Regions from separate parts of the Caballeronia sp. LZ033 genome, predicted to be linked through region 1. Evidence: riboswitches for the same ligand, from Rfam matches in the RefSeq annotation. Region 1 holds a riboswitch; the other holds the start of a gene.
The links. Region 1 has a riboswitch for cobalamin ahead of QCE62_RS31250 (CbtB-domain containing protein). Riboswitches for the same ligand answer to the same signal wherever they lie in the genome.
Positions count from the first base shown of each region.

Region 2: linked by a shared signal. The riboswitch ahead of QCE62_RS03390 (TonB-dependent receptor domain-containing protein) and the one ahead of QCE62_RS31250 (CbtB-domain containing protein) in region 1 are both predicted to bind cobalamin.

Region 1 is NZ_JARUXQ010000004.1:875,112-880,380, forward strand. Features, by position in the region: gene QCE62_RS31225 (hypothetical protein) at 1-56, shown strand, start outside; gene cobO (cob(I)yrinic acid a,c-diamide adenosyltransferase) at 360-962, shown strand; gene QCE62_RS31235 (cobyrinate a,c-diamide synthase) at 968-2,269, shown strand; gene QCE62_RS31240 (DUF1289 domain-containing protein) at 2,266-2,502, shown strand; gene QCE62_RS31245 (CbtA family protein) at 2,568-3,371, opposite strand; gene QCE62_RS31250 (CbtB-domain containing protein) at 3,381-3,614, opposite strand; cobalamin riboswitch at 3,643-3,769, opposite strand; gene QCE62_RS31255 (histidine phosphatase family protein) at 3,818-4,375, shown strand; gene QCE62_RS31260 (DUF1428 domain-containing protein) at 4,456-4,827, shown strand; gene QCE62_RS31265 (antibiotic biosynthesis monooxygenase) at 4,875-5,189, shown strand.
Region 2 is NZ_JARUXQ010000001.1:710,668-715,936, reverse strand. Features, by position in the region: gene QCE62_RS03390 (TonB-dependent receptor domain-containing protein) at 1-1,522, opposite strand, end outside; cobalamin riboswitch at 1,633-1,967, opposite strand; gene QCE62_RS03385 (ATPase) at 2,252-2,638, shown strand; gene QCE62_RS03380 (cell division protein ZapA) at 2,635-2,949, shown strand; RNA gene ssrS (6S RNA) at 3,078-3,259, shown strand; gene QCE62_RS03370 (EVE domain-containing protein) at 3,355-3,813, shown strand; gene QCE62_RS03365 (SIMPL domain-containing protein) at 3,903-4,631, shown strand; gene lgt (prolipoprotein diacylglyceryl transferase) at 4,666-5,269, opposite strand, start outside.

The sequences.
Region 1 (5,269 bases):
GCGGCTCCACGCCACCGGTAGTCGTTAAACCGCCGGTCATGCCCAGGCTGCCCTGAACTCCATCGCTCAAAGCCGAACGTCTTGCCTGCGCCATGGACAAGCTTGCAAGCCCTCTTCAACCTGACCGGCGCGGTGTAAACTGTGCCGCTCTGCGTCCCGCGCTTCGCGATGGCTTCCATGTTATCCGCGAAGTCGGTGCTTATAAGGCTCAAACAAGCACCGAGACAAGCACGACGTTCTGCAACGTTCGTGTGACTTCGCGGCGCATTCCGACTACATCAACCCTCAGGCCTCTGTCCGGCTTGGGTTTCCGCGCTGAGCCCACGAGCAGCGGACCGATCGGGAACGTCACTCATCCCATGCAGAAAAATACCGAAGCGCATCTGCGCATGACCCAGCGGCGCAAGGAAGGCCACGAGAAAAAGCAGGCCGCTGCGGATCACGAGAAAGGCCTGCTGATCGTGAACACCGGCAACGGCAAGGGCAAGACCACCGCTGCGTTCGGCATGGCGGTACGCGTGCTCGGACATGGCATGAAACTCGGCGTCGTGCAGTTCATCAAGGGCGCGCTGCATACGTCGGAGCGCGATTTCCTCGGCGCCATCGCCAACTGCGATTTCGTCACGATGGGCGACGGCTACACCTGGAACACGCAGGACCGCGAGGCCGACATCGCCACCGCGCGGCGCGGCTGGAACGAGGCGCGCCGGATGATCGAGAGCGGTGACTACCAGATGGTGGTGCTCGACGAACTGAACACCGTGCTGAAGTACGAGTACCTGCCGCTCGACGAAGTGCTCGACGTGCTGAAGGCGCGTCCCGCGTTGCTGCATGTCGTCGTGACGGGACGCCATGCACCGGATGCCCTCGTTGAACTGGCCGATCTCGTCACCGAGATGCGGATCGTCAAGCATCCGTATCGTGAGCAGGGCGTGAAGGCGCAACGCGGCGTGGAGTTCTGAACGCGATGCCGCTCTGTCCCGCCCTCTTCATCAGCGCGAGTGCATCGCATCAGGGCAAGACCACGGTCACTGCCGCGCTGGCGCGCCACCACGCGCGTCGCGGACTGAAGGTGCGCGTCTTCAAGACCGGCCCGGACTTTCTCGATCCGATGATCCTCGAACGCGCGTGCGGCGCGCCCGTGTATTCATTGCATCTGTCGATGGTGGGCCTCGACGCATGCCGCGCGCTGCTCGCCCAGGCGGCGCGCGAGGCCGATCTGATCCTGATCGAAGGCGTGATGGGCCTGTTCGACGGCACGCCGAGCAGCGCCGACCTCGCCGCCGCATTCAAGATGCCGGTGCTCGCGGTGATCGGCGCACACGGCATGGCGCAGACCTTCGGCGCCATCGCATTCGGACTCGCGCGCTATCGCGAGGATGTGCCGTTCCACGGCGTGCTCGCCAATCGCGTGGCGTCGCCGCGCCATGCGCAGATGTTGTCCGAGACCATTCCCGCAGGGCTGCTTTACTGCGGGCATCTGTCCAATGCCGACGATATCGCGCTGCCCGAACGGCACCTCGGTCTGACGCAGCCCGCTGAAGTCGCGGACCTCGATGCACGCCTCGACCGCGCCGCCGACGCCATCGCACAGACCTCGCTGTGCGACCTGCCGCCGCCCGTGCAGTTCGACGACGCGACCCTGCCCGAGCCGCCGCGCCTTCTCGAAGGCGTGCGGATCGCCGTCGCGCACGACGCCGCGTTCTCGTTCATCTATCCGGCGAATCTGGATCTGCTGACCGCGATGGGCGCGCGCATCGAGCGCTTCTCTCCGCTCGCCGACGAACCCGTGCCCGCCGCTGCCGATGCGCTCTACCTTCCCGGCGGCTATCCGGAACTGCACGCGGCCACGCTGGCCGGCAACCGGCGCACGCGTGCATCGATCGAAGCGCATGTCGAACAAGCGAAGCCGGTCGTCGCGGAATGCGGCGGCATGCTGTATCTCGTCGAGTCGCTCACGGTCCTCGACGGCGCGCAGCACGCAATGCTCGGCATCCTGCCCGGCGCGGCCTTCATGCAGCGCAAGCTGTCGCGCCTCGCGATGCAGCGCATCGACACCGCGCACGGCGCGATGACGGGCCACACGTTCCACTACTCGACGCTCGACACCCCGCTGCAACCCGTGCTCAAGGCCGCACACGCGACCACGGGCGCCGAGGGTGAAGCCCTCTATCGGCATGGACCGGTGACGGCCACCTACATGCACGCTTACTGGCCGTCGAACCCGGCCGCAACTGCCGCGCTGTTTCGCGGCGCCTCGCTCTCATGACGCAAGACACTCAAGCACCGCTGGACCTGGCCTTCACCATCGAGCGCGCCATGACGCAGGAACCGGTCGGCTCGCCCTGTACGAACGTCTGCAAGCTCGACGCCGATACCGGCCTGTGCCTCGGCTGTTTCAGAAGCCGCCAGGAGATCAAGACCTTCCGTTCGCTCGATGATGACGCGAAGCGCGCGCTCTTCGATGAACTGCTGGCCCGCCGCGCGGCACAACGTCGTTAAGCAAAAAAGCCCGCGCTCCTCACGGAACGCGGGCTTCGTCATGTCAGTACAGGCGATTTGACGATTCAGGCCGCAGCCATTCTCCGCACTGGCGGCCGTTCGAGTTCACGCGCGGCCAGCGCACCGAACAAAAGCCCGAGCGTCGTCCAGATCAGCGCTTGAATACCGATGGCGGTCACGCGGAAGTTCCACAGCAAGGACGCCGAGAAGCCTTCGGGCACTTCATCGACGTGCGGCAGCGCGACCTGCGCAATCACGATCACGACCACGTAAGCGAGCGCGGCGACGAGCGTCGCGTTCCATGCGCCTTGCCGTGCCGTCAGACGCCGCTGCCAGCGTACGGCCCACACCATGGCCGCAATCGAAATCGCCACCATGGTGAAGAACAGCGCGGTGCGCGGTCCGATCGTCGCGGCATTGCCCACGGCAGGCGGATTGGGCGGGTACTTGAGGAACGGCACGATGGCCACGCTCACGAAGCCGAACAAGGCCAGCAGCGCCGACGTGCCCCGCGCGTGCAACGCGCCGAGCCGGCCATACGCAAACGCGAAGACGAGCGAGAAGATCCCGCCCAGCGCGGTGCCGAACACGACGACGCCCGTCAACAAACCGAGGCCCGCCTGGGTGCCGCGTGAGACGAGTTCCTCATCGCCGTGATCGTGGCTCTGGTCCGCGTTCGCGGAGGCATTGGCGGCTGCATGACCGTGCTCGTGCTCGTGTGCAGGCGCGGCCTCCGCATGCTCATGCTGCTCTTCGAAGGCGATGGCCTGCGCCACCGAAGGTTCGCCGAAGCCACGCGCGAAGCCGAAGCCGATGAGGCCCGCGACCAGTCCCGCGAGCATGCCGCGTATCAGCAGGGTGCGAATCATGCTGCGCCCTCAGTGGCAGGGAAAGCCGAGCAGATGCCGGCCGTCGTGAACGAATTCGTGGATGTACATGCCCGAGAAGATCGACGTCGCGCCTTGTTCGGCGCCGACGAAATAAATCGCGATCAGCAGGATCAGGCCGATGAACACGGCCCAGGGCAGGACTTCGCGCACCGGCAGCGGCACGGGTGCGTCGAAGGAAGAGGAAACCGGTGCGGCAAAGCCCGGCGCGTTGGAAGCATTCATGGTGTTTCTCCAGGGATAGGCGCGTCCCGATTGACGAAGAGCATGCAGCGGGGTCTGACTCGCGGCGCGTCTCATGGCGCTGACGGACCGCTTACAGTGGCGCGACCGTGCCGGGTTTGCACCGGCTTCCTCGCACTGCAGGCTTGCCATTCTATGACGATTGCCCGCAAAGTAAAACGATAACCTCAGAACCGCCGATTGCCTTGGAACTCGTTCTCCTCTGCCACCCCGCCACGCGCGCGATGAAAACCGGCCGCTTTCCTGTCGGCGACGAACCCGCCGATGACACCCCGCACGCGCCCTTGCCCGCCGATGACACCGCGCGCGTGATCTCCAGCCCAGCCCGCGCGGCGCGCGAGATGGCGGCGTGCATCGCGCCTGATGTCGACATCGATGCCGCCTTCGACGACATCGACTACGGCAGTTGGCGCGGACGTTCCATCCGCGAACTCGCCGATGGCGAAGCCGCGCAACTCAGCGCATGGCTAACCGATCCGCGGGCGCGTCCGCACGGTGGCGAAAGCATCGGGATGCTGGCTGTGCGCGTGGTCGAAGGTCTCGACCGGATCGAACGCGAGATGCGCGGCGAGCGCTGCATCGTGGTGACGCATGGCATCGTCGTAAAGGTGGCCGTCGCGCATGCGCAGCGCAAGCCGCTGACCTCCGTCTATGCGATGAACTTCGCGCCGTGCTCCATCACCGTCCTGACCCGCAGTCGAAGCGCACAGGACTGGACGGTGAGCCTGCCCCCGCCGGCCTGAACTTCAGCGCGTGCAGGACGCTCCAAGCATGCAGCGCAGCGATTGCGCGAGCCCGCTATCAAACCGCTCAGGAGATACACATGGCGCATTACGTGGATGGATTCGTCGTACCCGTGCCGTCCGACAAGATCGAAGCCTACCGGGCCATGGCCGAAGCGGCCGGCAAGATCTGGATGGAGCACGGCGCGCTGCAGTTCGTGGAAGCTGTCGCTGATGACGTGAAGCCCGGCAAGCTCACCTCCTTCCCGCAGAGCGTGCAGATGAAGGAAGGCGAGACCGTGGTGTTCTCGTATATCGTCTATGCGTCGCGCGAGGAACGCGACCGCGTCAATGCGAAGGTGATGGAAGACCCGCGCCTCAAGGCCATGATGGAAACCGGCGAGCCGCCCTTCGATGCGCAACGGATGTTTTTCGGCGGGTTCAAAGCCATCGTCGAACTTGGACGCGACTAATATTTTTTGTTGTCTGACCGCGCTTGCCGCAAAGGAACTGCATCGACATGTATATCGCCATGAACCGCTTCAAGATCGTGCCCGGCGCCGAAGCCGATTTCGAACGCCTCTGGACCAGCCGCGACACCCATCTCAAGGACGTGCCGGGCTTCGTGGAGTTTCATCTGCTGAAGGGACCCACGAAGGACGACCATGTGCTCTATTCGAGCCACACAATCTGGGCAAACCGAGAGTCCTTCGACGACTGGACGCGTTCCGACGCGTTCCGCGCCGCGCACCGCAATGCGGGCGGGGAAACGCGCCAGCTTTACCTCGGACATCCGGAGTTCGAAGGCTTCGAAGTGATCCAGACGGTCAAGTGAGGTCCGGCGAACGACCGGTCCATTCAGCCGTCCGTTCGCGCCCGGAGCACGCGCGTTTTACACACGTATGAAAAAACGCG
Region 2 (5,269 bases), on a different contig from region 1:
ATCCCTCGATGCCCTGCACCTTCGCCCGCCCGACATTCTGCGCGGTGTAGTAGAAGCCGCCGTCGGACACGTAGTCGATCAGGTTCGAGTAGCGCGTCTGGAACAGCGTGACGCGCAATACCCCGAGTCCGCTCGACGCATACTGCAACGCCGCTTCGACCGAATGGCTGCGCTCCGGTTGAATCGACGGATTGCCGCTGAACGGATAGTAGAGATCGTCGAAGCTCGGCGCGCGGAACGAGGCCGCATAGCTCGCGCTCGCCTTCCAGTGCGCGTCGATGTTGTACGCGTAGCCGAGATAGTAGCTGTTCGCGCCGCCGAAATCGGAATACTGGTCGTGACGCAGGTTCGCCTGGAATTCGCTCGCGCCCAGATGGCCGACATAGCCCGCGAACACCGAGTTCACGTGGCGGTCGGGGGCGCTGAACTGATCGGAATCGAGCGTCTGGTCGAGGTGCTCGTAGCCGAAGAGGAACGTGTGCGCGTCGCTGATGCGGATGTCGTTCTGCCACGTGTACTGGCGGTTCTCGGAATTGAAGCGGCTCGTATAGACGCCGTTCTGCTCGATGTTCGCGCGGTCCTGGCCCTGCGCGATCGTGAAGTGCGTGGTCCAGTTGCCGGTGAGTTTGCCGTTGGCGAACACCGACGCCGAACGCACGCGGTTGTGCGATTCGTTGAGATCGGTCGGCTGGCCGTAGGCATCGTCGAAGCTGTTGATGCCGTTCGACTGCAGGAAGCGCACGCCCGCATCCCATTGCTCGTTGAACCTGTGGCGCAAGGTCGCAGCGACGCTCTCGTTCAAATAGCCGTTCGCGTTGGGATTCGCGCCGGGCGCGAGGTTCGGATCGATCGACGAAAAGCCGTCGGTCTTTTCGCGCGACACGTTCAGGCTGAAGGTGGTGCGCCCGTCCTGGTCCAGCGCGCCGTTCACGCCGGCGGACTGGCGCTGCGTGTGATAGCTGCCGAGCTCGGTTTCGAAGCTGAAGCGCGGCGGATGCGGCTCGCCCTCCTTCGTGAAGATCTGCACGACCCCGCCGATCGCGCTGGAACCATACAGCGCCGAGACATTGCCATTCACCACCTCGACGCGGCCGATCTGGTCGAGCATCACTTGCGACAGTTGCGCCGCGCCGAGCGATGCCGATTCGACCCGGACGCCGTCGATCAGCACGAGCGACTGCGACGACGATGCACCGCGAATGAAGAGTCCCGAGTTCGCGCCCGGTCCGCCGTTGCGCGTGACCTGCATGCCGGGCGCGAGCGCGATGAGGCCGAGTGCGTCGTCGGCGTTGCTGTCTGCAATGTCCTGTGCATCGAACAACGAGGTCTGCGGAATGGAATCGGCGAGCGGCTGCGCTGCACGCGTGGCAGTAATAACGACAGGCGCAAGCGTTTGCGAAGCGTCATCCGTGGCGGTGGTCGTCGCGGCTTGCGCGACGCCGGCGAGCGGCAGGAGAAAAGTGGCAGCGGCGAGGCCGCGACTGGAGAGGCCGTCCCGGACGGAGGCCCATGGCGATTGCATGACGAGTGTTCCCGTGGAGGATGAGCGCGGCCCCGCTCCCCGCGAGGTTCGATGCGCGACGAACGCGCCATGCCGTTTGGGATCATGCAGTGATCGTGCGATGACCGGCGGCAGGCGCGTGGCACTCTGGCCGGTATCCGGGCTGGCGACGCATCGTCCCGCCTTCCCGCGCATCATGCGCAGTGGCGTCGACACGTTTCTTGCAGAGGCCGACGAGCGGCCCGGCGTATGGATGGATCCATGCGCCCGCACTGCAAAAACGCGTATGAGACGACTTGCAACTTGCGTTGCGGTCGCTTACCGTTGCGGGGGCAGCACAGGTTGGCTCCGTCCTGTCCGGCCGCCGTTCACTTGTTCGGCTGCTTCGAGGACTTCGCTCCCTGTTTCCCGTTTGACTGCATGCGCGAGAGCCGCGCATGCGAGCACCAGAAGTGCGGCAAGTGTAGGAGCGCGGGTGGGGACCGTCAAGAAACGGCGAACCCTGGCGCGAAGGACAGCAGGCGGCGCGTGAAGATGCAAAGAACAAACGAACTCAGCGAGCGAGAATCAGCCTGACTGCATGCACGAACAAATCAACGCTCGTGTTTTCTGCACACGAATGCATTGCGAGATGCGCGAGAACCCGGGGTTTGCGCGCAAGATCGCGTGCTGTTACGTCTCGAAACGAGACAATTATCGGTAGCTCCGTTGAACCGCGCTAAAATGCGAGGTCTTTAGAGGACGCAGCACATGCTCAACGAACTCGAATCACTGTCAGGAAACATCGGCCGGCTGATCCAGATCAGCGAGCGCCACAATCAGGCGCGTGCCGCGCTGCAAGAACAACTCGAGCAACTGCGCACCGAGTACGCCAATCTCCAGGCCGACCTCGCGCAAGTCCGCGAAGAACGCGACACGCTGCAGTCCGAACGCGATTCCCTCTCCGCCAAGATCGACGACGCGCAGGTCCGCCTCAACGCGATCCTCGAAAAGCTGCCGCGCGCAAAGTCCGCGCAGCACGGCGAAGCCGACAATCAACTCGATCTCCTCGAAGCCGATTCGCCGGAAGCGCATGAACATGCCCATGCGTCCGAAGCGGAATTGCACGGCGAGCATCATCAAGGAGAGAAGGCATGACGACCACGCAAATCGAAGTCTCCATTCTCGGGCAGCCCTATCGCCTTGCCTGCTCGCCTGAGACGGAAGGTGCGTTGCGCGAAGCCGTCGCACGCGTCGATGCCGAGATGAACAAGGTGCGCAACGCGAGCAACGTGCGCGGCACGGATCGCATCGCGGTGATGGCGGCGTTGTCGCTGGCGTCGGAATTGCTCAAGCTGCAGGACAGCGTGCGTCACGGCGAAGCCTTCCCCGCCGAGGAAATCCGTCGCACGATGCACTCGATGAACGAGCAGCTCGGCGCCGTCATTGCACAATACGAAGTGCAATAAAGCGCGTCGATGCGGTTGATCAAGCCGTGTTTGTGAAGGCTTGGCAAAGGCACAATCAGCGCGCCACGTCGATCGAAAAAAGAAACCGCACCGGGGCTGCAGAAGGCAAACGATTGGTGTAGAGTGACGTTTCCCTGCCTGGTACGCCAAGGTCATATATTCCTTGAACCAATGCTACATTGGCACGGTTGCGGAACCTTGCAACATGGGCGCGCGCGTCGCTAGTCCGATGTACCCGAAGTGTTGCTTACCGCGACCAATCTTGAACCCAGGTTCAGGATGCCGGCCTAGCGGCTATGGCGGGGACCTCATCTCAAACGGCATCGGTTTTCCCGATGCCGTTTTCATTTGCAGCAGTGCTTCTGCATTCCTCATTCCATCGTCGATCACGCATAACGAACAACCATGCGCTACTGGCTGATGAAGTCCGAACCGGACGAAGCGAGCATCGATCACCTGGCGCACGCGCCGAAGAAAACCCTGCCGTGGACGGGCGTGCGCAACTATCAGGCGCGCAACTTCATGCGCGACCAGATGCAAGTCGGCGACGGCGTGCTGTTCTATCATTCGAGCTGTCCGGAGCCGGGCATCGCGGGTATCGCGAAGGTCTGCTCTACTGCCTATCCGGACCCCACGCAGTTCGATTCCAACAGCCACTACTACGATCCGAAGTCCACGCAGGAAACGCCGCGCTGGATGCTGGTCGACGTGAAGTTCGTCAAGAAGACGCCGCTGATTCCGCTCGCCACGTTGCGCGAGCATGCTGAACTCGCGGACATGCAGGTACTCGCACGCGGCAATCGTCTTTCGATCACGCCCGTCACCGATGCGCAATGGCGCTTCATTACCGAGCGTCTCGTCTAACAAGGAACTTACGACGCACGGGTGCCGCCTAAAGGCCGTCGCACATCATGCGACGCAATACGTGATTGCCTTTGCGTCTGGAGCCTTCGATGACCTACAAGAAAACTGCCGCCGCCCTCGCCCTGTTCGCGATGTCCGGCGCCGCGTTCACCTTCTCTCAATCCGCCGCCGCGCAGACGGTGATCAATCAGCAGCCCGCGGGCGTGCTGTCACTGTCGGCGCAATCGAGCGCGCAGGTGGCGCAGGATGTCGTGACCATCACGCTGTTCTACGAACAGGAAGCCGCCGATCCCTCCTCCCTCACCAACACGCTCAATCAGCGCGCCGAGTCGGCCTTGCGCGAGGCGCGGGGCGTCGACGGCGTGACGGCCAGGAGCGGTTCGTTCACCGTGTATCCGTCCACCGATCGCGACGGCAAGATTTCCGCCTGGCGCGGCCGCACGGAAGTCGTGCTCGAATCGCATGACTTCGCGGCGGCCTCGAAGCTCGCCGGCCGGATGAGTGCGTCGATGCAAGTGGGCAGCGTGGCCTTCTCGCTGTCGCCGGAAGCACAGCGCGCGGCCGAGCAGAAACTCGTGACGCAGGCCATCGACTCGTTCCGCAAGCAGGCGCAAACCGCCGCGCAGTCGTTCGGCTACAGCAACTTCTCGATCAGGGAAGTGAACATCGGACACAGCGGCGTTCAGCCACGCCCGGTCATGATGATGCAGTCACGCGCGATGAGCGCCGATGCCAAGATGGCCGCGCCCATCGCGATGGAAGCCGGCACGACGACCGTGACCGTCGATGTGAACGGCTCCGTGCAGATGGGGCGGTAAGCGGTACGCGGGGCGCTCGCGCCCCGCATCTCAGTCAGGCCTGCGCGGATTCGGGCGGAAGGCGCAGATTGCGCTTGTACGCCCACACCATCATCAGCACGCCGGCGATGATCATCGGCAGCGAGAGCCACTGGCCCATCGAGAGATTGAATGCGAGCAAGCCGAGATAGTCGTCCGGCTCGCGCGCGAATTCCACCGTGAAGCGCGCCAGTCCATAGCCGATCAGAAACAGCGCGGACACGGCGCCGACAGGCCGCTGCTTGCGCGAGAACGTCCAGATCAGGATGAACAGCACCAGCCCTTCCAGCGCGATCTCGTACAGTTGCGACGGATGACGCGGCAGCATGTGATAGCGCTGGAAAATCTCGGTGAGATGGTATTGCGCGTCCAGTTGCGGATTCTTCGAGAGCCACACGGCGTCGTCGTTGGTCGAATTCTGGAACAGCATCGCCCACGGCGCGTTCGGGTCCGTCACGCGGCCCCACAGTTCACCGTTGATGAAGTTGCCGAGACGCCCCGCCGCGAGTCCGAGCGGCACCATCGGCGCGACGAAATCGGTCACTTGCAGCCAGGTGCGCTTGCGCTGCCACGCGAACAGCACCATGGCGAGCGTCACGCCGAGGAAGCCGCCGTGGAAC